Regions from separate parts of the Exiguobacterium sp. B2(2022) genome, predicted to be linked through region 2. Evidence: predicted binding sites of a transcription regulator. Region 2 holds the regulator's gene; each other region holds the start of a gene.
The links. Region 2 encodes Rex, which represses fermentation and respiration genes when NADH is low (regulators of the CRP and FNR family bind a similar motif). Its sites were predicted from a motif close to TTGTGAAATATTTCACAA; they were not measured.

Region 1 (7,635 bases), on a different contig from region 2:
GCCCACGGTCACTACGCACGAAGTTGCGTAACGAAGGAAAAGCGTTAGGAGTTGTCTATGGTTACAAAGTAGACAGCACGCCAATCGTGTTTGACGAGATGGACCTTCGTAAAATTCTTCGAGACCACGGTGACAACGCCTTGATTGAACTCCATTTCGATGGAAACAAGATCAACACGCTCGTGCACGGATCAGAAACAGATCCGTTCACAAACTTCTATCAGCACGTCGAATTTATGGCTGTGAAGATGGATGAAGAGACAGAAGTCGAAGCGGATATTGCCCTCGTCGGCGACGCGAAAGGCGTCAAAGAAGGCGGATATCTCGCTCAGTCGCTCTATAAAGTGACGGTTTCTGCGACACCTGCCAACATCCCAGAACGCATCGAACTCGACGTGTCAGACCTCGAAATCGGTGACTCGGTGACGGTAGCGGATCTTCCAGAAGACAAATCGTATACGATTGTCTCTGAACCAGATATGCACATCGCCTCTGTGAATGAGCCGGTTGCTGAGGAAGAGGAAGAAACTGAATCAGAGGAAGGTTCGACTGAAGAAGAAGCTTCTGAAGGATCTTCTGAAGAAACAGAAGAATCGACTGAGGATAAAGAATAAGAGTTGCGTTCGTGGTTGTAATAATGACACGATACAATGGAGAGGAGCATTGTCCCAAAGAAGGGGCGATGCTCCTTTGTTTATTTGTCGAATTAAATCTAAACTTTATACTTTTAAATCAAAAGGATGAATCATACTTACTTGAACCAAAATATTACAAATTGGCATTTATTCAATGTGATTCTAGGTATAAATGAGGTAAAATATATAAAAGTTTATTTCGTAAGGGGATGTACGATGAAATTTTATAAATTTGATAATGAAACTGGTAAGAAGATCACAGTATTTAATTCGAACTTTGTGATGTCACGAATCATACAAACTGAAAAAGGTTCTAATATTGGTTGTATGCATTTAGATCCGGGTGGTGTCATCGGTTATCATCAAGCAGTTGCACCCCAACTTCTTCTCATTATGGTGGGTGAGGGTTACGTTAGAGGTGAAAAACATGAATATTATAAAGTGCGAGCTGGAGATGCTGTTTTTTGGACGAAAGACGAGTGGCATGAAACGAAAACAGATGGCGGATTAACAGCTATCGTAATTGAAAGTGAGGAATTAGATCCATCAATCTATATGACTGAAATTAAATTAATTAAATTCTAATGAAGCCCTATACAGTAAAGTAAGAGTGGGGGATTGAGACCAAATATGTCGCATTTATATATCGATTTAAGTAACATTACTTCTTCTTCGGAACTACATCAGTTATTAAAAGAAAGTCTTCATCTTCCTGATCATTACGGCGAAAATCGGGATGCCTTTTGGGATGTCATTACTGATGTGGATTATATAACTTTTCCTGATCAAATCACTTTCATAGGATATTCTTTGCTTGAAACGAAATTAAGTGAGGATGCAAAGTGTTTAAAAATGTGTTTAGAAGAGTATAACGAAGAACATTATGTTTCACATTGTCATTTTGTTTTCTTGTAATCTAATTTGCTTACTAATATATAAAGCAAGTCTATAAGAGAGTAACCATTTTACAATCACTAATTTTTCAATATAACTTTTAGAGTCCCCCGACCATCATAAGAATTAATAGAAAAAACAGCTGATTTAAATTACAAGGTCTTTAAACTGAAAAATCAAAGGTGATCGCTATGCAAGAGCTTACAATTATTGAAAGGAAACGTCTATTAGAGCATCTTGAAGATAACTTAGATAATTATTTCATTATAGGTGAAATTAAAAAGGTATATGAGATCACTAGTTATGATGATTTAACTATTAACGATAACCAAAAAGCTTTAATTGATTTTTTGGTTTACCAAAATGTATATCCAATAGTCATAACATTTATATTATCTAAAAATATAAGTCAGGATAATGAGATGGTTGAAAAAATGGATTCAAGGAAAATTAAATATTCTATGAACTATTGCTCTGAGGATGAGAATTCTATTTATTACTGCAATGCAAAAATAGAAAACGAAAAAGATTTAAGGTTTTTGATTAACGAAACGTACTGGATGTCTGCTCAAAATGGGTTTTATAACATTATCTTTAAAGATAAATTGAATTTCACTTTAAAAAAATATGGTAAGTGGCTGTTCTCTAGAACTCAATTTGTACCTTTAATTGATATGAGTATACCAACTTCTTTTATTAAAATAGATGGAGATGGACTTGGGTTTATTTTGTTTTCTAATGAAAAAAAATATGAATCTATTGAAGAATTAACAAAGAATTTACCTCAAAAATTTTACATAGATTATTTAAACGAAAAATGAATTATGAGGGCCTCAGTTTGAGCATGTTTTAACGCATAGTCGAGTTACATAGATGCTAAGAAAAAATGATATATATGATGAGCTTTGGGGGTTTACTCATGATGACTCTTTGTTAGAAGTATGTAAACTCATAATAGCGGGTTTATCAATGTGAGAAATGCAGTCTGTAGAGTTGGAATAAGAGTAAATTTAGCAAGATCATATAGCTTTGTATCATGATCTTTATTTATACGATCAAAATTATTAAAACCATTTAAAACTTGTGAAGCCACGTAGTTAAGCAGCACATATTCCATACAGAAGGTGAAAAAATGAAAGCTCAGGAAATATTAAGAGAAATCGAAAAAATACACTACTGGGATGCGCGCGTTTTAGGATTCGATTGCCGTTATTTTGGAGATGAAATTTTAATAAAGATTGAAGATGAGGAAGAGAGTTATCGTCACTACGAGATTGAATTTTTAGGTTGTATTAAAGTAGAGGTTTCTGCCGCTCTAGATGATCGAACAATGCCAATCAAAGAATTGACGAGGGGACAACGTCCATATTTCATGCAGGATATTAACATTGATAGTTACGAATTAGAGGGGCAGGAGATATTTATATGCCATCTCTTATTGCCTCCTGTTACGGCAGAGATTCATTTCACAAAAATTAGAATCGGAAAGGAATATCACTGATAAATTTTACAATGTCTGAATCGCAATAGTCGACCAAGAGACAGTTAATAAATATTTATTGAACTATCACGAAATGCAGTGATTACAGAAGAACATTATAATGCAATTCATAAAATTGAGTGAGGTGTATAATATGTCATACAAATCGATACAATCGCTATTACCTGTTAAAGAAAAGGCAATCCTGTTGGATCAGGTCGAAGGGTTGAATAGATATCTTTGTATTCTACCGAACGACGAGTTAGAAAGTCAGTTTGGAGACATAGAAGAGTTTAAAAACCAAAGCTTTGCAGTTGTAGGTTATGAAGATGTGCTAGGAGATTTTGTAGGAGTGGACTCAAAGAGTGGACAACTTTTGATTGTTAATCATGAAACGCTTCATATAAAGGAAAGATTAAAATTAACATTTGATGAACTCATGAAAAAGGATTAATCCCTTATTTGAACGATTGGTTTCATAAACTTTGTCTTATTAATCTCCCGAAAATCGGGAGAATTTTTCTTTGTCACAAATCCGCCATATGTAAACGATTACGATGTGAACACTCTGTCAATTCCTCCTAGAGGTGATTGCCAACAGAGACTGTACAGTTTATATTGTTAATGATTTCACATATTAGAACTGATACTTTCCTATTTAATTATTCAGAAAGAAGGGTTTGTGACATGGCATCAATGGAAATCCATGCACTCGAATCATTACGGAAAAAAGCACAGGCTTCCTCGCAAATGATTCATTATCGTCCAATGGAATACTTTTTACGGGCAATGTTAGCCGGGATCTTTATCGGCTTTGCTTCAATCTTCACGCTGAAAGTCGTCAACGGTATGTATTTAGCGGACTCTCCGTTCACGACACTCATCGGGGGCTTCTCGTTCGGGATCGCGCTCGTCATGATCATCTATGGGGGAGCCGAGTTGTTCACGGGGAATACGATGTATTTCACAACGTCGACACTTCGCGGTTACACGACGCTCAGCGACACGATGCTCGTTTGGTTACTCTGTTTCGTCGGGAACGCACTTGGGGGAATCTTATTCGCGTTACTACTTGCACCGACTGGTGTCATTCAAGAACTTGGGATGAACAACTGGCTGTTCTCAGTCGTCGAGGGGAAAATGCATCACACGACGGTCGAAATTTTCTTCCGCGCCATCTTCTGTAACTGGATGGTCTGTCTCGCCATTTTCTTACCGAAACAAATGAAAAATGAATTCGCTCAAATTTTCTCGATGATTTTCCTTGTTGCCGTCTTCTTCGCTTCAGGATTCGACCATGTTATCGCCAACTTCGTCTTGTTCGCCTTGACGCTCGTCGTTCCACACCCTGAGACAATCAGCATGGCAGGTGCGATCCACAACTTGATTCCTGCGACGTTCGGTAACATTATCGGCGGCGCCCTCTTCATGGGAGCCATCTATACATGGCTCAACTCAAAAGGTCTCCGTGAGGCACAAGAATTAGAGGAAGAAGTCGAATTAAAAGTCGTCAAAGCTGCTAAATAAATGACGTTTGTCACAAATAACGTTGGGCCTTGTCTTACCGAAGACGAGGCTCTTTTTTGTCGTATGCTCACACGTAAACTGTCACAATATCGACTCGTGACCATCAAGAAAAATACGTGTCATAATCTATATATAGGATTTAAAAAACATTTATGAATGTTTTTAGTCCATATATAGTGAGGTGATGGGTTTTGAAATTACTGCAGTTGTATGAGGATGTCTGCGTCTTACCAGACCAAGACTTGGTACAAGAAAATGCGAATGTGGACGGAAAGTCCCCACTTGGAAAACTAGCACGACTCTCGTCAGAAGTGTCGAAAGAATTGTCGCAGACATATTTGATGTCGGAACGGTCAAAACAAGCCGTCACTGATAACTTTTTATATGTGCACGACGCCGACTATTACATCACAGGCTCGACGACATGTTGTCAAATTCCACTCGGTCAAATGTTGAATGACGGTTTCCATACCGGGCATGGGACGATTCGGTCGCCAAAGGACATTCGCTCCGCCATGGCGCTCGCGTCCATCATCCTTCAAGCGAATCAAAATATGCAGCATGGGGGTCAAGCGTTCCCGATGTTTGACGTCGATTTGGCACCGTACGTCGAGAAGACCTATGAGCGTCAATTGAGCAAACTCCAATCACTCCCTGTTGACTGGGACAAGACACAATTGGAACAACTCGCAGAAGAAGAGACGATTTCGGCGACATATCAGGCGTGTGAGGCGTTCATTCATAATGCGAACTCAATGCATTCACGAGGTGGCGGTCAAGTCCCGTTCGTCTCGATCAATTACGGGACAGATACTTCAAAGTGGGGACGCATTCTCATTCGTGAGCTACTTCGTGCCACGGAACGAGGATTAGGGAATGGGGAGACCCCGATTTTTCCCATTCAAATCTTTAAAGTAAAAGAAGGCATCAACTTCAACGAGGACGACCCGAACGTTGATCTTTTTCGTGAAGCGTGTCGCGTCACAGGCAAACGACTATTCCCGAACTTCTCCTTCATCGATGCCCCGTTTAATGCCGCTTACTATGATGGGACACATGAATCTGAAGTAGCGTATATGGGTTGTCGCACTCGGGTTATGGGAAACCGACACGGAGAGGAGACGTCGGTTGGACGTGGCAATTTATCCTTCTCCACACTCAACTTGGTGAAGATGGCACTGATCTCGGAGTCACTCTCTGACTTTTACCGTATTCTTAACCGATATATCGATGTCGGCATCGAACAGTTGGTCGAGCGCTTCGAGTATCAATGTACGCGTCGCGCTGAAGAATTTCGTTTCCTTTACACACAAGGGGTCTGGCGTGGAAGTGAGCAGTTACATATACATGATGAGGTCCGAAATGTGCTGAAACAAGGAACGCTCTCCCTCGGATTCATCGGACTCGCTGAAACGTTGAAGGTGTTGACGGGAAGTACGCATGCCGAGTCGCGTGAGGCGGAACGACTCGGTCTCGATATCGTCACGCACTTAGCTGATCGCATGCGTGCGGCAGGCGAAACGTACGACTTGAATTTTTCGTTGCTTGCGACACCGGCAGAAGGACTGTCAGGTAAATTTGTGACGCGAGACCAGGAAGCGTTCGGCATGATCGACGGGGTGACGAATCGTGCGTTTTACACAAATTCTTTCCACGTACCGGTATATCAAACCGTGTCCATCCGTGAAAAAATCCGGATCGAAGCACCATATCACACGTTGTGTGACGCGGGACACATCTCCTATGTCGAGGTCGATGGCTCCCTTGCCCATAACGCGGAAGCGGTAGAATCGATTGTTCGCTTGATGCGCCAGCATGATATCGGCTACGGTTCCATCAATCATCCCGTCGACCGCTGCGGGAATTGCGGGCTTGAAGGCTTGATTGACGCGGCTTGTCCGACTTGTGGAGAAGATGAGAAAATCGAACGGATCCGTCGTATCACTGGCTATTTGGTCGGGACGATGGACCGTTGGAATACGGCGAAGCGAGAAGAAGAACGGGCGAGGGTGAAACACGATGCGCATTCTATCCGTCGTTGAAGAATCCGTCGTCGATGGACCGGGGATTCGAACGGTCATCTTTACTGCGGGCTGTCCTCACCACTGTAAAGGGTGTCACAATCCTTCCTCGTGGAATCCAGCTGGCGGTGAGGAATTCGAAGTGGATGAGATCGTCCGTCGCATCGAGCTCAGTGGTTGGGACGGCGTGACCATCTCAGGTGGCGAACCATTTCTTCAATCTGCAGAGTTAGCAAAACTCGTCAAGGCATGTAAGTCGCTCGGTAAAAATGTATGGGTGTATACGGGCTATACGATGGAACAGTTGGTAGCGATGCAGGACGAAGCCGTTCAAACCGTTTTAGACTACGCCGATGTGCTCGTTGATGGTCGCTTTGAGCAGTCGCTACGAGACATGGGACTCCGCTTTCGGGGATCGCGTAATCAACGAATCATCTTTTTGAATAAAGTGTAATCGAGGCAGAGATGTCTCGATTTTTTGTATAATGATGAAAAAGGGGGATTTTTGATGAAATGGTGTAGTTTTGACATGCAAGAAGAGCAACGAGTAGGGATCATCGAGGGCGATTTCGTCTACGATGTCAGCAATCAAGTACATACGACTAACTTATTAGAAGTGATTGCGCGTGAGTTCGAACCGGATATCGATTTGGACGTGGCGCCGTCATACCGAGTGACGGACGTGAAACTGCTCGCCCCGTACCGTCCATTGAAAAATGTGATTTGTATCGGCAAGAACTACGAAGAACACGTGAAAGAGATGGATACAGCGGGAGCGGGGAAACTCGTCATCTTCACGAAAGCACCAACTTCAGTCGTCGGACCGGAAGCGGTCATCGAGCGCCATCCGGAATTGACGGACAAACTCGACTACGAAGGCGAACTTGCCGTCATCATTGGAAAGTCGGGACGAGACATTGAATCGGTCGAAGAACACATTTTCGGATACACGATTCTAAACGATGTGACGGCACGGGATGTGCAAAAAGAACATGTCCAATTCTTTCGTGGTAAGTCGTTCGATACGTTCTGTCCGATGGGACCGTTCATCGTGACGCCGGACGAGCTTCAGTTCCCT
Region 2 (7,635 bases):
ATTTATAGAGATGATAAAATAATATAAAATTTTTATATAAAGCCGGTCTCTGATGAGGAGAACGGCTTTATATTATTATTTCGGTTGTCGATAATTCTCGCGATGCCATGTATTGATGCGGCTCACGATAAAGACGAGGAGGGCAAGGATCCACATGAAGAGCGTCTCTTCATAGAAGTGAGCCCACACCGAGCCGGGCGCATAGAACGTGTGAACGGTCACGTCGACCGGCCAGACGACGATACGGATGAAGAGTGTGCTCATGAGCAGGCCACTGAAAAGACTGAGTAGAATCCCTGGCCACGTCTGAATGATGAAGCCAATCACGACCGGTAAAAAGTAAAAGAGAATAGACGGAACGATCGTCGGCTCCCCGCGGATGAGTTCAGATACGAACTCGGTTCCAGTCGGCACAATGTAGGCCAGTCCCGTGAGGAACGCTTGGATGAACTCGATTCGCATGGCACGTGTACGCATCATGTATGGAGTTCCTCCCATTCCGCATAAAGTGCGGTGATGGATTCTTTCGCTGCGTCCGATTCGGTCGACAACTCCTGGGCACGGGCGAAGTCGTTGAAGACGTCCGGCTCACAAAGCAACTGTTCGATTTCGTCGAGGCGATTTTCATGTTGCTCGATTGCCAGCTCAATCTCTTCGATGCGCTGTTTGATGCGGCGCTCTTCCCGTTGTTGTTCCTTATCGGCACGCTGTTTTTTCACGACGACCTGCTTTGTCTCTTCACGGGCGAGTCGCGCGAGTTCTTCTAGTTCTTCTTTCTTCTCGACGTAGTACGAATAGTCACCGAGATACTCGTCGATGCCGTTCGGCGTGATTTCTAACACACGCGTCGCGAGACGGTCGATGAAGTAGCGGTCGTGCGAGACGAAGAGAATCGTACCTGGATAGTCGAGAAGGGCGTTCTCTAAGATCATCTTCGAGTCGAGGTCCAAGTGGTTCGTCGGCTCGTCCAAAATGAGGAGGTTCGGTTGCTCGAGCTTCAGCTTGGCCAACGTGAGACGTGCGCGTTCGCCGCCTGATAATTCATGGACACGCTTCATGACGTCATCGCCGCTGAAGAGGAACTGTCCGAGAAGACTCCGCACTTCTTGCTCGCGCATGAGTGGCCAGTCGTTCCAAATCTCGTCGATGACACGGTTCGCGTCCGACAAGTTCTGCTGCTCCTGATCGTAGTAGCCGATCTCGACGCCGGTCCCGTAGCGGATATCACCGGTAAGGGCGGCTTGTTGTTTCGTCAACACTTTGAGAAGTGTCGACTTCCCGACCCCGTTCGGACCGACGAGAGCGACGGATTCCCCGCGCTGTAGCTGGAAACGGAGATTTTGGGCAATCGGTTCTTCATACCCGATGGCGAGGTCACTCGCGCTCAACACATCGTTTCCGCTCTGTCGTTTGATGGAGAACGAGAGGACAGCACTGCGTTCGTCACCGTCCGGAGCATCGAGACGGTCGACTTTCTCCAGACGCTTTCGCACGCTTTGCGCCCGTTTCGTCGTCGTCGCCCGGGCGATGTTTCGCTGAATGAAGTCCTGCATCTTGGCAATCTCTTCTTGTTGCGACTCAAACTGCTTCTTCTCTTGTTCGTAGAGAGCAGCCTTCTGTTCGAGATACTTCGTGTAGTTCCCGACGAAGCGACGGCTCCGATGACGTGACAGCTCATAGACGACCGAGACGACGCGGTCGAGGAAGTATCGGTCGTGGGAGACGATGAGGACGGCACCTTTATAGCCGCTCAAGTACTTCTCTAGCCAGGCGAGCGTCTCGATGTCCAAATGGTTCGTCGGCTCGTCCAAGATGAGCAGGTCGGGACTTTGAAGGAGCATCTTCGCTAAGGCGAGACGTGTCCGTTGTCCACCAGAGAGCGTATCGATCCGACGTTCGAAGTCGTCCGGATAGAAGCGCATCCCGTGAAGGACCGAGCGGATGGTCGCTTCATACTGGTAACCGCCGCGCTCTTTGAACGTGTGCTGCTCTTCATCGTAAGAGGAGAGGAGGCGTTCGTACGAAGCGGCGTCATTTAGGATTCGTTCGGAGCCCATGTCAGCTTCCATGCGACGGAGCGTCTTCTCTTGCTCGATCAAGTCCGTGAAGACGGTGAGCATCTCGTTCCAAATCGTCTCGTCGGATTCGAGCCCTGAGTCTTGGGCGAGATAGCCGATGGTGACGTCTTTTGGTTTCATGATGTCCCCGGAGTCATAGTTGTATTCACCGGCGATGACTTTCAAAAGCGTCGACTTCCCGGCCCCGTTTCGGCCGACGAGGGCGACGCGTTCGCCTTCTTGGATTTCGAGTTTGACGTTTTCTAAAATCGGCTCGACGCCGAAGGATTTGGATAAGTTATTGACTTGCAGTAGGATCAAGTGAAAAAACCCCTTTCTCTCTATTTAGTATACTGTATTTTTCAGCGATTTTAGGTATATTCGTTGAGTGGTCATGTGAATTCGTTTACAATCAAGGTGTATGAAATTCAGATTCGTTTGTAACGTGTCGTAAAAAGGAGGCTCTTTCCGTTGAGTCAAAACGAACCAAAGATTCCACAAGCGACAGCCAAACGGTTGCCACTATACTATCGATTTATTCAAAGCCTGCACGCGTCAGGTAAACAACGTGTCTCTTCAGCAGAACTGAGTGAGGCGGTCAAGGTCGATTCGGCTACGATTCGCCGTGATTTCTCGTACTTCGGTGCGCTCGGTAAAAAGGGATATGGCTATAACGTGCAGTATCTGTTAGACTTTTTCCGAAAGACACTGAATCAGGACGAGATTACGAATGTCGCCTTGGTCGGGGTCGGTCACCTTGGGACGGCATTCGTCAACTATAACTTCCTTAAAAACAATAACACACATATCGTCGTCGGGTTCGACGCAGACGAGACAAAAGTCGGCACGACGATGTCAGGCGTCCCAATTCATCACGTCGATGAGATGGAACAAATTATGAAGCAAAACAAGATTGACGTCGCCATTTTGACGGTACCTTCTGCCTATGCGCAGTCCGTCGCAGACGACTTGGTCCGTTTCGGTATCAAGGGCATCTTGAACTTCACACCGGCACGACTTACCGTACCGGACACGGTTCGCGTCCATCACATCGATTTGTCGATTGAGCTGCAGTCACTCATTTACTTTATGCAACACTATCCAACCGCTGAGGGGGTCCATCAATAATGGAATTACTAGCATCATCACTCGTCGTCGGGATTCCGGGTGGGGCGAGTCTATTCATCATCGCCATCATCGCGCTCATCATCTTCGGACCGAAGAAATTACCGGAGTTTGGTCGCGCGGCCGGACAAACGCTTCGTGAGTTCAAAAATGCAACGAACGGCATGATGAACGAGCACGACGAGAACGACAAGAAAGCTATCGAAAAGAAAGAGCAGTAAGCCATGAATCATCAACCTGATCAAGAGCGGGAACTCACCGATCACTTGACAGAGCTGCGGAGACGACTGATGCTATCTGCATTTGTCGTCTTTGCCTTCTTTTTGATGGCTTTGCCGAGTGTCAAATATGTACTCGCGTACTTGCAAGAAGATCTCGTCGAACGCGGGCTCGAACTGAACGCCTTTGGGGTCGCGGACCCGCTCATGATTTACTTGAACTTGGCGCTCATCATCGGCCTGATTGCGGCGAGCCCATTCCTACTGTATCAAGTGTGGGCGTTTGTCGCACCCGGTCTGCATCCGAATGAACGGAAAGGTACCCTTGCCTATATCCCGATCATCTTCGGATTATTCTTGATCGGCCTTGCGTTCGCCTACTACTGGTTATTCCCGCTCGTCCTCGATATCTCGACGGACCTCGGGCAAGACCTTGGACTCGAACAAATCATCGGGGCGAACAATTACTTCACGTTCTTGTTGCAACTGACGATTCCGTTCGGTCTATTGTTCCAATTGCCGGTCGTGACGATGTTCTTGACCCGGATTGGTGTCGTGACACCATACTTCTTATCGAAGATTCGTAAGTATGCGTACTTCGCGCTATTCGTAGTCGCGGCATTCATCACACCACCGGATTTGACGTCGCACCTTATGGTGTCACTGCCACTCTTCTTCCTATATGAAATCAGTTTATCGATTTCACGCGTCGCCTACAAAGGGGTGTTGCGCCGGGAGAAAGAAGCGATGGTGCAAGAACAGATGGATTTAATGAAACAGATGAATGAGAAATAAGCATCGTTCCGTAAATGGGACGATGCTTTTTATATGCATTACACTGTAGTTCAACTGGTGTTCAAACTTTAGACACTTTTACGTGAAATAGTGAGCATAGTCGTTGAACCTTACATTGTGAAATAGTACACTAAGGTCAAGAAGTTAATGTGATGTTTATCACAATATAAAAAGAAACGTACTGTCTAACATAAAAGGAGAGACGACTCATATGAAAATCGCAGTCATCGGATGTACACACGCAGGAACAGCAGCAGTCGACGACTCATATGAAAATCGCAGTCATCGGATGTACACACGCAGGAACAGCAGCAGTCAAAGGTTTACTCGCCAAGCACGACAATCTCGACATCACCGTTTACGAGCGGAACGACAATGTCAGCTTCCTCTCGTGTGGGATTGCGCTCCACGTCGGTGGGGTCGTCCAACGTGCAGAAGAATTATTCTACTCCTCTCCACGTGAGCTTGAAGAGCTCGGAGCGACCATGCGCATGAAACATGATGTCTTGTCGATTGACGCCGAAGCAAAGACGGTCCACGCCAAAAATCTCGAGACGGGGGAAGACGTGCACGACACGTATGACCGCTTGATCGTAACGACGGGTTCATGGCCGATTGTCCCAACACTCCCAGGAATCGAAATGAATGGAATCGAACTCTGTAAAAACTATGCGCATGCCCAACGGATCATCGAGCGCGCGACAGATGCGACGAAGATTGCCGTCATCGGGGCAGGTTATATCGGAGTCGAACTCGTCGAGGCGTTCGAAGCATACGGGAAACATGTTACATTCATCGATAGTGCCGACCGCATCTTGAACAAATACCTCGACAAGTCGTTCACAGATCTATTAGAAGCGGACATGACTAGTCGGGGAATCGACCTCGAACTCGGTCAGACGGTCGAAGCGTTCCGTGGTACAGAAGGAAACGTCACACATGTCGTGACAGACAAAGGCGAATTCGAGGCGGACCTTGTCATCTTGTGCGTCGGATTCCGTCCGAATACAGGACTCCTCGAAGGGCAGGTCGATATGCTCGGGAACGGTGCGATCATCGTCGACGAATACATGCGCACGAGCAACCTGGACATCTTTGCGGCAGGGGACAGCTGTGCAGTCTACTACAACCCGGCACGCACACATGCCTACATCCCACTTGCAACGAACGCTGTCCGTATGGGGACGCTCGTCGCGGAAAATATGATGCAACCACGTGTCCGCTATCAAGGGACGCAAGGAACGTCAGGACTTCGACTCTATGACTGGAACATCGCGTCGTCTGGTTTGACAGAAGAAGCGGCAGCCCAATTCGGACTTGACGTAGAAAGTGTCATCATTGAGGATGCATATCGTCCGGAGTTCATGCCGACCGCAGAGAAAGTCGAATTCAAACTCGTCTATGAAAAAGAGACACATCGCATTGTCGGTGGACAAGTGTTGTCAAAAGCGGATTTGACACAAGCGGTCAACACGCTCTCCCTCGCTATCCAAAACGAGATGACGGTCGAAGAACTCGCATACGTCGATTTCTTCTTCCAACCGCATTACAACAAACCTTGGCACTTCTTGAACAGCGGAGCGCTTGAAGCGATGAAAGATAAAGTGAATGCCTAACAAAAAACGCGGAAGCTAACAGCTTTCGCGTTTTCTTATAGATAGCGAGGTGCATCTTTCATGGAATTCGTTAAAATCATATAAAGAAGGAAACTCCCAGGGAGGATCAAAAAGATGAGTCGAACTCCGATTGAAGAAATACCAAAGTATTCAGCAATCCCACCGCATACTCCAGACAGAGAGCGGTCCGTCGCGGACTTACGAAGTGCACGTTGCATAGCAAAGCTCCTTTTGAGTTGATATGTAAATTTTACCATATGAATGTATGAAAAAGCGCACCAATGCAATTGGCGCGCTACTGATTATTTCAAAATGTCGACGAGTTCATCAAGCACTTGGTTGGCAGAAAGGACGCCACCCGATGTGTTCCAGATGTCATCACTGACTTCTGTTACTTCGCCTGCTTTGACGGCATCGAGGTCTTTCCATAACTGGTTCGACTGCCATTCTTCGGCTGTTTTTGATCCGTCTGCTCCACCATATGTGAAGTAGACAATATGATCGCCAGCCATCTCTGGGATGCGTTCCATCGTGATTTCTTCAGCGAACTCGGTACGATCTTGCGAAGCTGGGCGTTTTACTCCGACATCTCCTAAGATGACACCCGAGAAGCTATCCGTGAAGTAAATGCGTGACGCACCAGGAAGGAAGCGGACGACCGAAAGTTCTTTGTTCACAGCGTCTCCGAGTTCAGACTTTGTGTCTTCGACATGCTGATCGTAAGCTGCCAACACTTCGTTCCCTTCTTCTTCAAGGTTGAGTGCGTTCGCATAAAGGGCGAAGTTTTCTTGCCAATCGCCTTTCAGTGTTTCTGACATGACTGTTGGCGCGATGGCGTTCAATTTGTCGTAGATGTTCTCTTGACGAAGTTTTGTTCCGATGATGAGATCTGGCTTAAGTTTCGCGATTGCCTCTAAGTTGACTTCACTTTCTGTCCCGACTTCCGTGACATCTGTCATTTCAGACTCGATGTGTGGGTACCACGGGTCACCGTTCCAAGATTTGACGGCCCCGACCGGTTTGATGTCAAGGGCGAGAAGGGCCTCTGTCCCTTCGTTCGTCAAGACGACGACACGTTCCGGATTTTCAGGCACATCTGCCGTTCCCATTGCGTGTTCGATTGAGCGAGTTGCCGTCTCTGAACTTGTATCGCTCTCTGTATTCTCTGACCCGCCGCAAGCAGCGAGTACGATGGTTAAGCAAAGCGTCAGTAACGTGAGCATCCATTTTTTCATGATAATTCTCCTCTATGTAAGTGATTTTTCCTACCTGACTATAAATGATAATGATTCTCACTGTCAACCCCTTTTTATGGAACGCAATATTTGCTATGGTAGGAAAGGAAAGAAGTGAGGACATGAAAAAACCTTGGATCAAACTACTTCTCTTGATCATTTGCTTACCAATTTTAAGCTATATCAGCTTGCGGGTCGGTGTCATCGCCGTCAGTCATGAAGATGTGATGATGTTTCAAGCAGACGGTTCATCACAAGCGATGATTGCGTTGGCAGACAATCGAATCCCACGTACAGTCGTTGCGCTACTCGTCGGGAGCGTACTCGGTCTCGCCGGTCTCATCTTTCAACTTGTGACGCGTAACCCGCTCGCATCTCCCGATATTTTGGCTGTGAACGCAGGTGCGAGCCTGGCCATCGTGCTCGTGACCCTTTTTGGGTTTAGCAGTATCGCCTCATTCACGACAGCTTCGCTCATCGGAGCATTTATCGCCGGTGTGATTGTGTATCTGCTAAGTGCGAATGGTGGGAACGTCATGTATATGACACTTGCGGGTGCATCGCTCGCTGCTCTATTCAGCTCATTCAC
Region 3 (7,635 bases), on a different contig from region 2:
AAAGATACGGTACTCAACACCTGCAGGCAAGTTCTTGATGACTTTGTCAGCAAATCCGAGTTTGACCATCATTTCATCCGTGACGATCATCGCCCGTTTTTTCGTTGTGAGCGATTGAAGGTATTGCACCGAGTTTTTCTCGAAGTAGATTTTTTCAGGTACTTTGAACCATTGCATATTCACGCGACGTCTCGCCACCTTTTTCACGTTGAGTAGATGTTTCGCCGTCACGTTTTCTGAGACGGAGTTTTTACCGTATGACCCACAGCCGAGCGTGAGGGATGGTGTCATTTCGTTATAAAGGTCACCGATTCCACCGTGTGCTGAAGGTGAGTTGACGATGATACGGCAAGCTTTCATGCGAAGACCGAAGTCGAGGATCGCATCGTCATCTGTTGAGTGGATGACCGCTGTGTGACCGAGACCACCGATTTCGAGCATTTTTTCAGCGATGGCAAATCCTTCTTCACGTGACTGTACTTTATAAGCACCGAGAACCGGGCTCAACTTCTCATGAGAAAGAAGTTCAGTTGCGCCGACCGTTTCGAGTTCAGCAATCAAGATTTTTGTATCAGCCGGTACGTTGAGACCTGCTTTTTCAGCGATCCACGCTGCTGGCTTCCCGACGATTTCTGGGTTGACCGCACATGTGTCCGTGCGAATGACAAGTGTTTCGAGTTTCGCTTTTTCTTCAGGTGAGCAGAAGTAGCAACCGAGTGCCGTCATTTCTGCTTTCACTTCTTCGTAAACTTCTTGGTCGACGATGATTGCTTGTTCAGACGCACAAATCATACCGTTGTCGAACGTTTTTGAGAGGATGACGTCTGAGATGGCACGTTTCACTTTCGCAGTCTTATCGATGTAAGCCGGTACGTTACCAGGTCCGACACCGAGTGCTGGTTTACCAGTCGAATAAGCTGATTTGACCATTGCCGCCCCACCAGTCGCAAGAACCATCGCCACACCTGGGTGGTTCATGAGTGCTTTTGTTGCATCGAGTGACGGGACTTCAACCCATTGAATCAAGTTTTCAGGAGCACCTGCCGCTACCGCTGCGTCACGAAGAACACGTGCCGCTTCACTTGAACACTGTTGAGCGGATGGATGGAACGCGAAGATGATTGGGTTACGTGTCTTGATGGCGATGATCGCTTTGAACATCGTTGTCGATGTTGGGTTTGTGACCGGTGTGACCCCAGCTACGACACCGACTGGTTCTGCGATGTATGTGATTCCGTTTTGGACGTCGTCTTCAAGAACGCCAACTGTTTTTTCTCCACGGAGTGAGTTGTAAATATATTCTGTCGCGAAGATGTTTTTGATCATCTTGTCTTCAAAGACACCGCGGCCAGTTTCTGTATGTGCTAATTTCGCGAGTGCGACGTGTTGCTCAAGACCAGCGAGCGCCATCGCTTGTACGATTTCATCGATTTTCTCTTGGTCGAACGTCATCAACGTATCGAGTGCGGCGTGTGCACCCGCTACGAGCGTATCCACCATTTGTTCTGCCGTCGTTTCCACTTTTGCTTTCTCTTTGACTGCCATGTTAGGTTCCTCCTCATAATTGAGAGCTTTTAATGAACATATTGACTTGATGGAAGACACAATGTGATGACTGCTTTCAAGAGATTGTGCTTTCCTTCACATTCATAGAATACAATGTTTTTCAGAGTTTGTGGGTGACAACAATGTGAACTCTTTCACAATATTTTTTTGTCATTTGTTGATAGCCCTTGATTTTTAACTGTGTCCTCAGTAAAATCGAATACGTTTTCATGAAAACGAATAAATATTTTATGTAAACGCTTACATTAATTGTGTCGGTTCTATTTCTATGATGATGTATCAATCATCACATCAACCCGTTTTTAGGTTCAACTGCACCTAACTCGTGTATAATGAAAATAGAACCTAACTAGGAAGTGAATCTACTATGCCGAAACAAGATGCTGCGGACCAGTTCGTCAAACTGATCCCTTTAATTCGTCGTAAACTGCTACGTCGATCTGATTTCCCACAAATTCCGAACTTGAACTTCTCTCATTTCCATCTGTTGATGTTGATTGAGGACGAGGGGGCTGTCACAAATGGACGAATTAGTGAAACACTCTCCATCGCGCCGCCCAATGTTACCCCGCTCATCACGAAACTGTTAAATGAAGGTTATATTACACGCGTACCGGATGAACGGGACCGCCGTGTCATTTGGAACCAGTTGACAGAGAAAGGTGAGCGTATTTTACTCGAACGGAGAGACTCGTTCCGGAGGCTTTTTGAGGAGCGTCTCGCCTTTTTAAACGAGGATGAAACCGACCGCCTCATTGACAGTTTGAAGACGCTCACCGAGATTGTTGAGAAGATGGATAAGGGCGACGAGTAAAACTTTTCTCGTCAATTCACGCAACTTCTTATATAATCTGTAATGAATCTACGTACAAATGGAAAGAGAGATGACATGTAATGGGTCGTAAATGGAACAACATTAAAGAGAAGAAGGCGTCAAAAGACGCGAACACGAGTCGCGTCTATGCGAAGTTCGGTCGCGAGATTTATGTGGCCGCCCGCCAAGGGGAACCTGATCCTGAGTTGAACCAGTCATTAAAATTCGTTGTGGAGCGTGCGAAGACGTATAACGTGCCCCGTGCGATTATCGATCGCGCGATCGATAAAGCAAAAGGTGGCGACGAAGAAAACTTCGATGAGCTTCGCTATGAAGGATTCGGACCGAACGGTTCGATGGTCATCGTCGATACGTTGACGAATAACGTGAACCGTACAGCATCTGAAGTACGTGCGGCTTTCGGTAAAAACGGAGGAAACATGGGTGTCAGCGGTTCGGTCGCCTACATGTTTGATGCGACAGCCGTCATCGGTGTCAATCAAATGTCGGCAGACGATGTCCTTGAACTCATGATGGAACACGACCTTGACGTTCGTGACGTCATCGAAGAAGATGAGACGGTCATCGTCTATGCCGAGCCAGAAGCGTTCCATGCCGTTCAGACTGCATTCAAGTCTGCCGGGGTTGAAGAGTTCGCCGTCGCCGAGCTGACGATGCTCCCACAAAACGAAGTGTCGCTCGATGACGATTCGAAAGAGCAGTTTGAAAAATTAATCGATGTGCTCGAAGACTTGGAAGATGTTCGCCAAGTGTATCACAACGTCGATCTGTAACACGTAAGCGATAACTTTCACGAGTTATCGCTTTTTTTCATAATCGATTTGACAAGGGTCACATCATATGTTAAATTTCAAAAAGTCTTTATCATATTAAAGTGATACCAAGAGAAAGAAATTGTGAAAGGTGTTGGATGGATATGAACGCAGTATTACTTGCAGTCATCGTTTTATTTGCACTCGCCATTAGTCGTGTGCACATTGTATTGTCCTTAATATTAGCTGCGCTTGTCGGAGGGCTTGTTGGAGGGCTCGGATTTAACGATACGTTGACCGCTTTCAGCGACGGTCTTGGCGGCGGAGCGAGCATCGCCCTTAGCTATGCGCTTCTCGGAGCATTCGCCGTCGGATTGTCGAAGACGGGTCTACCAGACGTCTTAGCTGAAAAGTTAATTGCGATGTCAGGTCGTGACGTGTCAGGCAAGCGCGTGATGTACGTCAAAGCGTTCTTATTGTCGCTTCTCTTATTGTTGTCCATCAGCTCACAAAACGTACTCCCGATTCACATCGCCTTTATCCCGATCGTGATTCCGCCGTTACTTGTCTTATTCAATGAGTTGAAGTTAGATCGCCGCCTCGTCGCAACCATCTTGACGTTCGGTCTCGTGACACCGTATATGTTGCTACCAGTCGGGTTCGGTGGCATTTACTTGAACGAGATTTTGATTGCAAACGTTGAAGCGAACGGCTTAACTGTCGGAGACGTCAATATCATCTCGATTATGGGAATCCCGGCATTAGGGATGGTCGTTGGATTGATTGCCGCGTTCATTCACTACCGGAAACCACGAACGTACGAAACGATTGCACTCGGACCGTCTGACTATGAAGTTCGTCAAATGAGTGGTTTCAAGATGATCATGACACTTGTCGTCGTTCTTATCGTCCTCATCGTCCAATTGCAGACGGAGTCGATGATTGCTTCAGCGGTGACAGGACTAATCTTACTCTCGATTTTCCGCCTCATCCCTTGGTCAGAGGCCGATGACATCTTCACGAGCGGGATGCGCATGATGGCATTCATCGGTTTCGTCATGATTGCCGCTAGTGGATTCGCAGCCGTTATTCGTGAATCAGGTGCCATCGATCCGCTCGTCAACGGTGCGAGCGATTTGATGGGTGATTCTAAAATGATCGCAGCTCTTGTCATGTTACTTGTCGGACTCGTCATTACACTTGGCATCGGCTCGAGCTTCTCAACTGTTCCAATCATTGCGGCCATCTTCGTACCGCTTTGTGTACAGTATGGCTTCTCTGTCGAGGCGACGATTGCCATCATCGGGACTGCAGGTGCTCTTGGTGACGCCGGGAGTCCTGCGAGTGACTCGACCCTCGGACCTACGAGTGGATTGAACGCTGACGGTCAACACGATCACCTTCGTGAAACGGTTTGGCCAACGTTCTTACACTACAACATTCCACTCATCATCTTCGGGGTGATTGCCGCGATGGTGCTTTGATCATTTTTTCCGTCGTGAATAAATGGTTCCTAATAAAATCAGGATGAGAATAAACCAGATTCCCGTATACATGAGGATTTCGGTGAACATAAAACTCCTCCTAAACAAAAGATAAGGAGCGACAGTTGTCGCTCCTTTTTATGATGAGGTTTTTAAAACGGTCTTGCAAGTATCGAGATACGCATCGACCACTTCTGCCACCTCTCGTCCTTCTCGAATTGCCCATACAATCAGGCTTTGCCCCCGCTTCGCATCCCCAGCGACAAAGACGTTATCTGTTGCCGTATGGAAATCTTTCGTCTTCTCGACGCCGATTTTCCGCAACTCGTGCTCTGGTCGTTCAAATCCAATGGCGACGAGGATGAGGTCCGCCGGGTACGTCTCCATCGAATCTTCCTCTACGAAGAAAGTCGCTTGACCATCCGGGTTGACGACTTTCGTCATCCGTTCCGTTTCAATCCCTGTGACACGTCCTTCTTTCGTGACGATTTGGTTGGAGCGAATCAAATATGTTCTCGGGTCTTTCTCATAGACGGCGAGTGATTCCGCATACGCATAATCGGTCGTAAGCGTGTCAGGTTGAAGTGGCCAAGGTTTCTCTGGTGCACGGAGCAACCCTTTTGACGGGTGCTTCCCAAATTGAACGACTGATTTCGCACCTTGACGGATTGCCGTCGCCACGCAGTCCGCTCCTGTATCTCCTCCTCCGATGACGATGACATCTTTGTCTTTGGCGTCATAATCAGAGGCAAGTGGGGCCCCTTTACGTTCACGCATGGATGCCGTCAAATAATCCATCGCCATTTCAACGCCAGCGGCATCATCTCCGTCAATCCCGAGCGTGCGCTGTTTTTGAGCTCCGGTCGCCAAGATGACCGCATCGTATTCGTTTCGAAGTGATTCGACCGTTACATCCGTACCAACCTCGACGTTCGTTCGGATGACAATCCCCTCTTGTTCGAGTAACCGAATGCGACGTCTGACGACATCTTTATCGAGTTTCATGTTCGGGATGCCATACATGAGCAGTCCTCCCGCTTCATCCGACTTCTCGATGATGGTGACCGAATGACCCAATTGATTTAATTGATCAGCGGCGGCTAGACCAGCAGGGCCACTTCCGATGATGGCGACCGTCATTCCGGTTCTTCGATGAACCGGTCTCGGCTTCACCCATCCTTCTTCAAATGCCCGGTCGATGATTGTTCGCTCGATAGACTTAATGGCAACCGGATCTTCACTGATCCCGAGTGTACACGATCCTTCACACGGTGCCGGACAAACCCTTCCCGTGAACTCCGGGAAGTTGTTCGTCTCCATCAATCGATGGTACGCACCCATCCAGTCTGCTTTCGTGACAAGTTTGTTCCATTCGGGAATATAGTTGTGAATCGGGCATCCAATCGTCTCCTGACCAATCAAATCACCGACATGACAGAACGGTGTGCCGCAGTCCATACAACGCGCGGCTTGTTGCTGGACCGATTCGTCATCCATTCTCGTAGCATATTCGTCATAATCTCTCACCCGCTCTTCGACGTGACGTTCTGGCAGTGTCGTTCGCGCGATGTTCAAAAAGTTATGTTTCATACGGTACCTCCTTCTGTCACGATACGGAACAATTCAAGTGCTCGGTCGGCCTCACTCAATTCGGGACGATTTGCCTCAATTTGACGCATCACGTCTAAGACGTTCGCATAGTCTCTCGGAACGACTTTCACAAACTGTGAACGTACTTGTTCAAATGACTCTAAAATCGTCCGTGCCTTGACGCTATCTGTGTGGAATTGGTGCGCTTCAAGAAGCGCATAAATTTGTTCGATATCTTCATCGTCCAACTCCCGTACGACGGAAACAAGCTCCTCATTGACGAGTTGTTCATAGGCTTGCGCTCCGTAAATATAAGCTGTACCACCGGACATACCGGCCGCAAAATTTCGTCCAATCTGTCCGAGTACAAGTACAGTTCCACCGGTCATATATTCACACCCGTGATCCCCGACTCCTTCGACGACTGCCGTCGCACCAGAGTTACGAACGGCGAACCGCTCACCGACATGTCCGTTGAAGAACGCCTGACCGCTCGTCGCTCCGTACAAGCAGACGTTACCGGCAATCATTTGTTCACTTTCGTCAAACGGCGCATGCTTTTCAGCAATCAATGCCAGTTTCCCTCCGCTCAAGCCTTTGCCGATATAATCGTTCGCATCGCCAATGACAGAGATAGTGATCCCGTTCGGTAAAAATGCCCCCAGACTTTGTCCGGCAGATCCACTAAGGCGAAGTGAAATCGTATCGTCCGGTAAACCGACCTGACCATGAACTTTCGTCACTTCAAAACCTAACTGTGTTCCGACCGCTCGATCGGTGTTTCGGATGCGACCTACGAAGAACGTCGGTTGGCCAGAAGTGATGGAACGTGATACAGCTGGGATGAGCTTACGATGATCGTATGAACGGTATGCCGGATGAGTGAGTTCTTCTCGTTCCGGCAACGGTGTCGGCATCGAAAGCATTGGAGACAAATCTAGACGTCGCGCTTTCGGATGATTCGTCTTCCACACGCTTTCTTCGAGTAGATCCGTTCGACCGACCACTTCGTCTAGTGATGTGACACCGAGTGACGCCAAGATTTCCCGCACTTCTTCAGCCAAGAACGTCATCAAGTTGACGACATGCTCTGGTTTCCCCATAAATTTCTGACGAAGTACCGGGTCTTGGGTCGCCACACCGACCGGACAAGTATCTAAGTGACAAGCGCGCATCATGATGCATCCTAGGACGACGAGCGGTGCTGTCGCAAACGCAAACTCTTCGGCACCGAAGATGGCTGCCATGACGATATCGCGACCCGTCATAAGCTTCCCGTCCGTCTCGAGCGTGACTCTTCCCCGGAGTCCGTTCAATGCGAGCGTTTGATGTGTCTCTAGAAGACCGAGTTCCCACGGAAGACCTGTATGCTTAATTGATGTCTTCGGAGATGCACCGGTTCCACCGT
Region 4 (7,635 bases), on a different contig from region 2:
GAGAGAAAGAACGGTCCCTCCTGCGTTACCGCGAGCCGTGCGGCCTGAACGATGGATAAAGTCATCGATGGATTCTGGTAAGTCGAAATGGACGACGTGCGTCACATCTTCGATATCGAGACCACGCGCTGCGAGACCTGTCGTGATGAGGAGCGGGTATTCGCCTTTACGGAATTCACGGAGCGTCTCGACGCGTTCGCGCTTTCCTTTCAAGCTGTCGAGCATGCGGTAGTCCACTTTCAACTTTTCAAGCTCCCCACGAAGTGGTGGCAAGAACGAGCGGTTATTGATGAACGCAAGTGCTTTCACGCCATCGACGTGTGAAAGACGGCGTAACAGTTCTGGTTTGTAGCGACGCGTCGTCAACAAGTAACCGTACGTCACTTGATCGCTGACGGCACGCTCGATTTTGATATGTGCCGGTTCGTTCATGAACGGTGCCGACCATTCTTTGAGTGAATCAGTGAGTGTTGCCGAGACGAGTGCAAGTTGACGCTCATGCGCAGTATGCTTGATGATGCGCTAGCCGCCTCTGTCAAACCGCTATCGATGATTTGGTCGGCTTCATCGAGAATGACGGTATGTGTCTCATGGAGCTTCAGCTTTTTCTTGTCAATCAATTCGACGAGACGTCCTGGTGTCCCGACGATCAAATGAGGCTTTTTCTTAATCCGATCGATTTGACGTTTCAATTCGACACCGCCAATGAACGAGCCGATGCGAACATCGCCTTTTTCGGTGAAACGTTGTGCGACCTGTTGGATCTGCATGACAAGTTCACGAGTTGGAGCGACAATGACAACTTGGATTCGGTCGTTCGATGGATCAATCTTTTCAATCGCTGGGAGCAGGTAAGCGAGCGTTTTACCCGTTCCGGTCGGTGCCTCGATTGTCACGTCTTTTCCATCTAATAGTAGGGGAAACGCCTCTTTTTGGACCGGCATTGGCTCGTTAAAGCCCATCCGTTCCCACGTCTCGTTAATAAAAGGTTTTGTAAAATTCATAATAGGTCTCCTTATCTTTAGGCAAAAACAAAGGAAGCGAAAGCGCTCCCTCGTCAAATATAGCGAACATGCTCCTGACCATCTTCCATTGAAGAACGTAACGTCTGTGTATACGTTTGACCGTCTTCGATGAGTTGGATGTGGGCATCCGCGCCTTCTGCTGTCAATTCCACTTTCTCAATCGTGAATCCTTGATAAACGCGATACTGTAACTCGGACGTCATTTTCTCGAACGGTTTCAGTTCCGGATGTGTCGTGATGACATGGATTGGACGCGACAAAAGTCCGGCGAGTAATTGGTCGCGATAATCGATAAAATCTTCGTTCTCGATGTCATCGTCAAAGCGAATCCAAAACCCTCCATCTTCAAATTCTGTGATAAATCCATCACGCTTTTCACCGGCTTCGTCGACCTTCAACGAGATGCGATCGCCGACTTGAAAGGCGTGGCTTGGTGTTAATGGTTCGTACGTCATGAGTAGAACCCCTTCCTCTTATACAATGTTCTGCCTTCATTGTGTCTGATACGACACAAAAATTCAAGTTCTAACCGAGTGATGTGAGATTTATCACCCACAAAACTGTATAGTTCGTCACAGAACAATCAAATTAGTACAGACCATAGTTCGACCCTAATGAAATGGGATTCAGCTGTTTCAAACTATATAATTAATCGAATATAACAGTTTGTAAAACGCTTTCAAAAACGGCTATTTCATCACGTTCATAAGATTGTTACAAGTTTCACAAGACTGTAAAACATATTGTTCACGTTTTCACGTACACTCACAGTATAGATAACACGCAATTACTTTCGAGAATGAGGAGTGAATCAACATGGCAACCGAAATCAAATCCGCATGGTCAGGTTTTATCCCTGGTCAGTGGACGAATGAAGTCAATGTCAGTGAGTTTATCCGTTTGAACCGTCATGAATACACAGGGAACGATACGTTCTTAGCAGGTCCGACAGAAGCGACAAACGTTCTTTGGAATCGTGTGATGGAACTGACAAAAGAAGAGCGTGAACGCGGAGGCGTTTGGGACGTTGATCAACACACACCATCGACAATCGTATCGCATGGACCAGGTTACTTAAACAAAGAGTTAGAGAAAGTTGTTGGCGTTCAGACGGATGAGCCGTTCAAACGTTCGATTCACCCAAATGGCGGGATTCGCATGGTGGATGCCGCACTCGAATCATATGGTTTTGAACCAGATGAAGAAATCACAAAAATTTATTCAGAGATCCGTAAAACACATAACCAAGGTGTCTTCGATGCCTATACGCCTGAAATGCGGGCCGCTCGTAAATCAGGGATTATCACAGGTCTTCCGGATGCGTACGGTCGTGGACGCATCATCGGTGACTATCGACGCGTCGCGCTCTACGGAATTGACTTCTTGATGGCAGAGCGCAAAAAAGACTTGGCGAAACGAGGTGGATTCTTATCTGAATCAGACATCCGTGACCGGGAGGAACTATCGGAACAACTTCGTGCCCTCCAAGAACTCAAACAACTCGGAGCCGCTTATGGATTTGACCTCGGTCGCCCTGCGGAAAACACGCAAGAAGCGTATCAATGGGTGTACTTAGCATACCTTGCTGCGATCAAAGAACAAAACGGTGCCGCGATGTCACTCGGACGCGTCTCGACATTCCTCGATGTGTACGCTGAACGTGACCTTGAAGCTGGTCGTTTAACAGAATCAGACGTTCAGGAAATCGTCGATCACTTCATCATGAAGCTTCGAATCGTCAAATTCTTACGGACACCAGACTATAACGAATTGTTCTCAGGTGACCCGACTTGGGTAACGGAGTCAATCGGTGGGATGAGTGAAGATGGTCGCTCGAACGTCACGAAGAGCTCGTTCCGATTCTTACATTCACTCACAAACCTCGGTCCTGCTCCAGAACCAAACTTGACGGTCCTTTGGTCGACGAAACTTCCAGAAGGCTTCAAACAATACTGTGCGAAAATGTCGATTGAAACATCGGCGATTCAATATGAGAACGATGACTTGATGATGCCACAATTCGGTGATGATTACGGTATCGCATGTTGTGTGTCACCGATGAAAATCGGAAAACAAATGCAGTTCTTCGGTGCACGTGCCAACATGGCAAAAGCCCTTCTTTATAGCATGAACGGCGGACGTGATGAGAAGAGCGGCGCTCAAATTGCTCCAGCTTGGGAAATGAATACAGAAGATGTGCTCACGTACGATAAAGTATATGCCGACTTTGACCGTACACTCGATTGGTTGGCAGAGCTATACGTCAATACGCTCAACGTCATTCACTTCATGCATGATAAATATGCGTACGAACGCATCGAAATGGCGCTTCACGATCCAGAAATCTTACGGACGATGGCTTGTGGGATTGCGGGTCTCTCTGTAACGGCAGATAGTCTTTCAGCAATCAAATATGCAAGCGTCAAACCCGTTCGTAACGAAGAAGGAATCATCGTCGACTTCGAAACGGAAGGCGACTTCCCGAAATTCGGTAACAATGACGACCGTGTCGACGCGATTGCCGTGGAACTCGTCGAATCGTTCATGGAAAAAGTACGGAAACATAAAACATACCGTGACGCGCTTCATACGCAATCGGTCCTCACCATCACATCGAACGTCGTCTACGGTAAGAAAACAGGGAATACGCCAGACGGTCGCCGTGCTGGTGAACCATTCGCTCCAGGTGCCAACCCGATGCATGGACGGGATACGAAAGGTGCGGCTGCATCGCTCTCATCTGTTGCGAAACTTCCGTTTGAACACGCACAAGACGGGATCTCGTATACGTTCTCAATCGTACCGAAAGCACTCGGAAAAGAAGAAATCGCACGTGAACTCAACTTGGCGGCACTTCTCGATGGGTATATGAGTGGAGAGCACAAAGGACATCATTTGAATGTCAACGTCTTCAACCGCGAGACGCTTCTCGACGCAATGGAACATCCAGAAGAATATCCACAACTCACGATCCGCGTATCTGGATATGCGGTCAACTTCATCAAGTTGACGCGTGAGCAACAGATCGACGTCATCAACCGTACGTTCCACGGTTCGTTGTAAGTAAAGGCTTAGCGGCCTTCCACGGAGGGCCGCTCATTCGTTAGGAGGTCATTTCGATGACAATGGGATATGTACATTCGGTCGAATCATTCGGAACAGTTGACGGCCCAGGGATTCGCTTCATCGTCTTTTTACAAGGTTGTGCGTTACGTTGCCTCTATTGCCATAACGCGGACACGTGGGATTTCAAAAAGAATAACCACCGCTCGGCTGAAGACGTCATTCAAGAGGCGCTCAGTTACCGACCGTTCATGGAGGCATCGAACGGCGGCATCACCATCTCAGGTGGTGACCCACTCGCGCAACCTGAATTTTTAGAGGCACTGCTGCGTGAAGCGAAAAAGCATGGGCTCCATACGACACTCGATACGTCCGGTGCGCTCCGCCCTCCTAACTTGGATGTGATTTTAGATCACACCGATCTCGTCTTACTCGATATCAAGCATATCGACGACGACATGTGTAAAAAATTGACGGGACGTAGCAATGCCAACACGCTCGCGCTTGCCGAACACCTTTCCGAGCGCGGAACGAAAATGTGGATTCGCCACGTCCTCGTACCTGGATGGACGCTTGAAGAAGGGGCGCTTCGTCGTACCGCCGCGTTCATTCAAAAGTTAGACCATGTCGAGAAAGTCGAGATTCTGCCTTACCATGAGATGGGCGTCTACAAATGGGAGGCGCTCGGACTCGATTATCCGCTCAAAGGCACGAAACCCCCGACGTCTGATGAAGTCGAGTGGGCAGAAGGGATCTTGCAGGGAACTGTATAAAACAAGCGCAGACCGATGTGGTCTGCGCTTGTTTGACGTTATACTCGCTTTTTCTTCTTTTCTAAGACGCGGGCGTGCTCTGCCTGTTTCTTCTCCATATAGAGAAGTTCCCGTTCTAGTTTGACGTAGCTCGCATAGCGTTTCGCATCTAACGTACCGTTCGTTAGCGCCTCTTGGACGGCGCAACCCGGTTCTTTATGATGAGAGCAGTCGCGGAAGCGGCATGTCTCGGCAAGCGCTTCGATATCACGGAACGTCTCATCGAGATGCTCGCTTCCTTCCCATAGTCCGAATTCTCGCATCCCTGGTGTGTCGATGACGTATAAGTCGTCGATTCGGAACAGTTCGCGGTGTGTCGTCGTATGTTTCCCGCGCTCGTCCTGCGCCCGGACGGCTTGCGTGACGGCAAGTGTCTCGTGGGCTAGGGCGTTTGTCAGCGTAGATTTTCCGACTCCGGACGAACCGACGAAGGCAATCGTACTTTCACTCGGTAACGCGTGACGAAGTTCAGCCACACCTTCTCCCGTCACAGCACTGACAGGAAATACTTGAATTCCAGGTGCGTTTAGCTCAATGTCTTCGAGCAGTGTGTCGACCGATTCGACTTGGTCCGTTTTTGTCAGGACGATGATGGGGATTGCACCTGTGTCCCACGCAGCTAGCGTATAGCGCTCAAGGCGGCGGATGTTGAAATCGTGTCCGCATGCCATCGTGATCAAGACGTAGTCGACGTTCGCACAGATCAGTTGTTCACGCGTCTCGTTGCCGGCGGCCGCTCGTGATAGAACGGTCCGACGCTCAAGGAGATGGTGAATCGTACCTTGACCATGCTCGCGAACTTGAATCGTGACATAATCGCCGATGACCGGGTAATCCCGTTCGCTCGTCGCCTCATGTCGAAATTTTCCGGAAACCCCGCACATATAGGCGTTTTCTCCGATTGATACCGTGTAAAGATGTTGGAACTGTGCCGTGACACGTCCCGTTTCAGTTTGTTGATTCAAATAGAATCCTCCTTTTAATGTTGGAGGACGACAGCCCTCCGATTCGCTGACATTTGGTGACGTGCATGCATCATGTTGCTCATAAAACATCATCCTTTCATTGTTCGATAGCATCAGTGTACCACAGTTATTGGAAACGGTAACATCTCAGTCTAAAGACCGAGGCGAAACAAGCCTTCCGCTCGTCGACCTATACAAAATAACGTATTATGATAAGAGTGTACTTAACAAGGAGGGATGACAGATGAATCACCAAGTGAAAAAGGTGTTGTTCATCGTAGCCGCGATCGCTCTAGTGCTCGTGTTGATCGGTTCTTTACCGAATATGATTTTATTCGGATTAGGAGCGCTCTTGACGCTTTGGGCTGGAGTCCGTTTTCAGGCTGTGACACACATCGGTGCTAAAGTTGGTTTCGGGATCCTTGCCGTCATCGGGATTGGGACGATGCTCTCAAACATTTGGGCACTCGTCGGAATCATTGTCGCGTGGTTGTTGTTTAAAGGGTATATGATGTATACAGGTGAGAAGCGCGACCCGGAAGTCGAAATTTTAAATGCCGACGGAACGCGTGCTAGCCGTAGCAGCTTCCAACAGTTCGATCAAGTTTGGCAAAAATTTGTTAATCGTCGTTAAGATTTCATAAGGAGGATTCACCATGAAGACACCGTTTGATCAGTTTCGTGAACTAGCGAATGAATTGACGAAAGAGATTTCAAAAGAAGTGAAGAAGTATCAAGATAAAGAGATGCCACGTTCGAGTGGAGAAGCGGAATTGAACCGTCATATCCGTGGAGCGGAGAAGGAAGCGCTATCGGTTGAGCGTCTCGTCGAACGTCAACGCACACTACTTGCAGAGCTTGCTGAAAAGCGTGATGATGCCAAAAAGATGGCAGATAAACGATATGAACAGACAGAACTGGCGAAGCAGGCTGGTGAAGAGAAGTTGGCAGAACGTGCAGCTCTTGAGTCAAAACACTACGGAGAACAGTATCGTTATTTCGAAGGGTTGATTGATGAAGGAGAGCGTGAATTGGATGCGCTAGAGCGTCGTGCACTCGAGATGAAACTCAAGCTCGATGAAATGCAAAACAAACGATATGAATTTGCGATGCGTGAAAATTTAGATCTTCTAAAAGGGGCACTTGACCAAATCTTCGGTCAAAACACGTCGCAGTCTCATCCGTTTACCGAGGAAGAGAAGAAAGAACAACCTGTTGAAGAGAAGAAAGAACAACCTGTTGAAGAGAAGAAAGACACGCAAGCAGATGAAGATGATTTTGAAGCAAAACTAAAAGAACTGGAGCGTCGCTTTAAACAAGAGTGAGGTGACGGTTCGGCGATGACCTGAACAAGGTCATCGCTTTCTTTGCTTCATACATATGAACAGAAAGGGGGAATGGACATGGAACGTTGGAACACACGTCAAATCATTGGATTCATGATTATTTTATTTTCAGTTGGACTCTTTATCGACATCGTGACGGGTGGGAATAGCGTCTTATTCAGCATGATCCTCCCATTGCTTCTTCTTTATATTGGACGACGCTTCAGTCGTCGAGGCAAGCAGTCGGCCAGCTATATCTTTTACGCCATCGGAGGCATTCTCTTGATTGGCTTGATCTTCTCGTCAGCCGCGTTTGGGTTTGTGCTCTCGGGTCTATTATTGCTTTTCGGGTACCGACTCTATAAGAATCGACCGGTCGAATCAAAAATTCGGACACCGCTTCGTCAGGAACAAGCCTTCTCGTTTGGTATGAAAGAATCGGGAC

Region 1: ON063_RS06510 (formate/nitrite transporter family protein) is a predicted target of Rex. The motif match lies at 3,628-3,645, and genes of this name have one in related genera.
Region 3: adhE (bifunctional acetaldehyde-CoA/alcohol dehydrogenase) is a predicted target of Rex. The motif match lies at 1,689-1,706, and genes of this name have one in related genera.
Region 4: pflB (formate C-acetyltransferase) is a predicted target of Rex. The motif match lies at 1,737-1,754, and genes of this name have one in related genera.

Annotation. Positions count from the first base shown of each region.
Region 1 covers NZ_JAPEHX010000024.1:8,424-16,058, forward strand. Annotated here, with positions in the region: gene ON063_RS06480 (50S ribosomal protein L25/general stress protein Ctc) at 1-614, shown strand, start outside; gene ON063_RS06485 (cupin domain-containing protein) at 852-1,220, shown strand; gene ON063_RS06490 (barstar family protein) at 1,266-1,550, shown strand; gene ON063_RS06495 (hypothetical protein) at 1,721-2,350, shown strand; gene ON063_RS06500 (hypothetical protein) at 2,662-3,030, shown strand; gene ON063_RS06505 (hypothetical protein) at 3,164-3,463, shown strand; gene ON063_RS06510 (formate/nitrite transporter family protein) at 3,706-4,536, shown strand; gene ON063_RS06515 (anaerobic ribonucleoside triphosphate reductase) at 4,728-6,578, shown strand; gene nrdG (anaerobic ribonucleoside-triphosphate reductase activating protein) at 6,556-7,011, shown strand; gene ON063_RS06525 (fumarylacetoacetate hydrolase family protein) at 7,066-7,635, shown strand, end outside.
Region 2 covers NZ_JAPEHX010000058.1:10,956-18,590, reverse strand. Annotated here, with positions in the region: gene ON063_RS11755 (hypothetical protein) at 76-480, opposite strand; gene ON063_RS11750 (ABC-F family ATP-binding cassette domain-containing protein) at 477-2,378, opposite strand; gene ON063_RS11745 (redox-sensing transcriptional repressor Rex) at 2,529-3,185, shown strand; gene tatA (twin-arginine translocase TatA/TatE family subunit) at 3,185-3,403, shown strand; gene tatC (twin-arginine translocase subunit TatC) at 3,407-4,195, shown strand; gene ON063_RS11730 (FAD-dependent oxidoreductase) at 4,465-5,811, shown strand; gene ON063_RS11725 (PspC domain-containing protein) at 5,847-6,029, opposite strand; gene ON063_RS11720 (ABC transporter substrate-binding protein) at 6,114-7,046, opposite strand; gene ON063_RS11715 (FecCD family ABC transporter permease) at 7,169-7,635, shown strand, end outside.
Region 3 covers NZ_JAPEHX010000034.1:12,771-20,405, forward strand. Annotated here, with positions in the region: gene adhE (bifunctional acetaldehyde-CoA/alcohol dehydrogenase) at 1-1,545, opposite strand, end outside; gene ON063_RS08375 (MarR family winged helix-turn-helix transcriptional regulator) at 1,934-2,380, shown strand; gene ON063_RS08380 (YebC/PmpR family DNA-binding transcriptional regulator) at 2,461-3,174, shown strand; gene ON063_RS08385 (Na+/H+ antiporter family protein) at 3,318-4,637, shown strand; gene ON063_RS08390 (glutamate synthase subunit beta) at 4,776-6,227, opposite strand; gene gltB (glutamate synthase large subunit) at 6,224-7,635, opposite strand, start outside.
Region 4 covers NZ_JAPEHX010000074.1:805-8,439, forward strand. Annotated here, with positions in the region: gene ON063_RS13020 (helicase-related protein) at 1-432, opposite strand, end outside; gene ON063_RS13025 (DEAD/DEAH box helicase family protein) at 429-1,004, opposite strand; gene ON063_RS13030 (hypothetical protein) at 1,058-1,480, opposite strand; gene pflB (formate C-acetyltransferase) at 1,842-4,088, shown strand; gene pflA (pyruvate formate-lyase-activating protein) at 4,145-4,861, shown strand; gene rsgA (ribosome small subunit-dependent GTPase A) at 4,900-5,865, opposite strand; gene ON063_RS13050 (lmo0954 family membrane protein) at 6,110-6,499, shown strand; gene ON063_RS13055 (PspA/IM30 family protein) at 6,522-7,190, shown strand; gene liaF (cell wall-active antibiotics response protein LiaF) at 7,269-7,635, shown strand, end outside.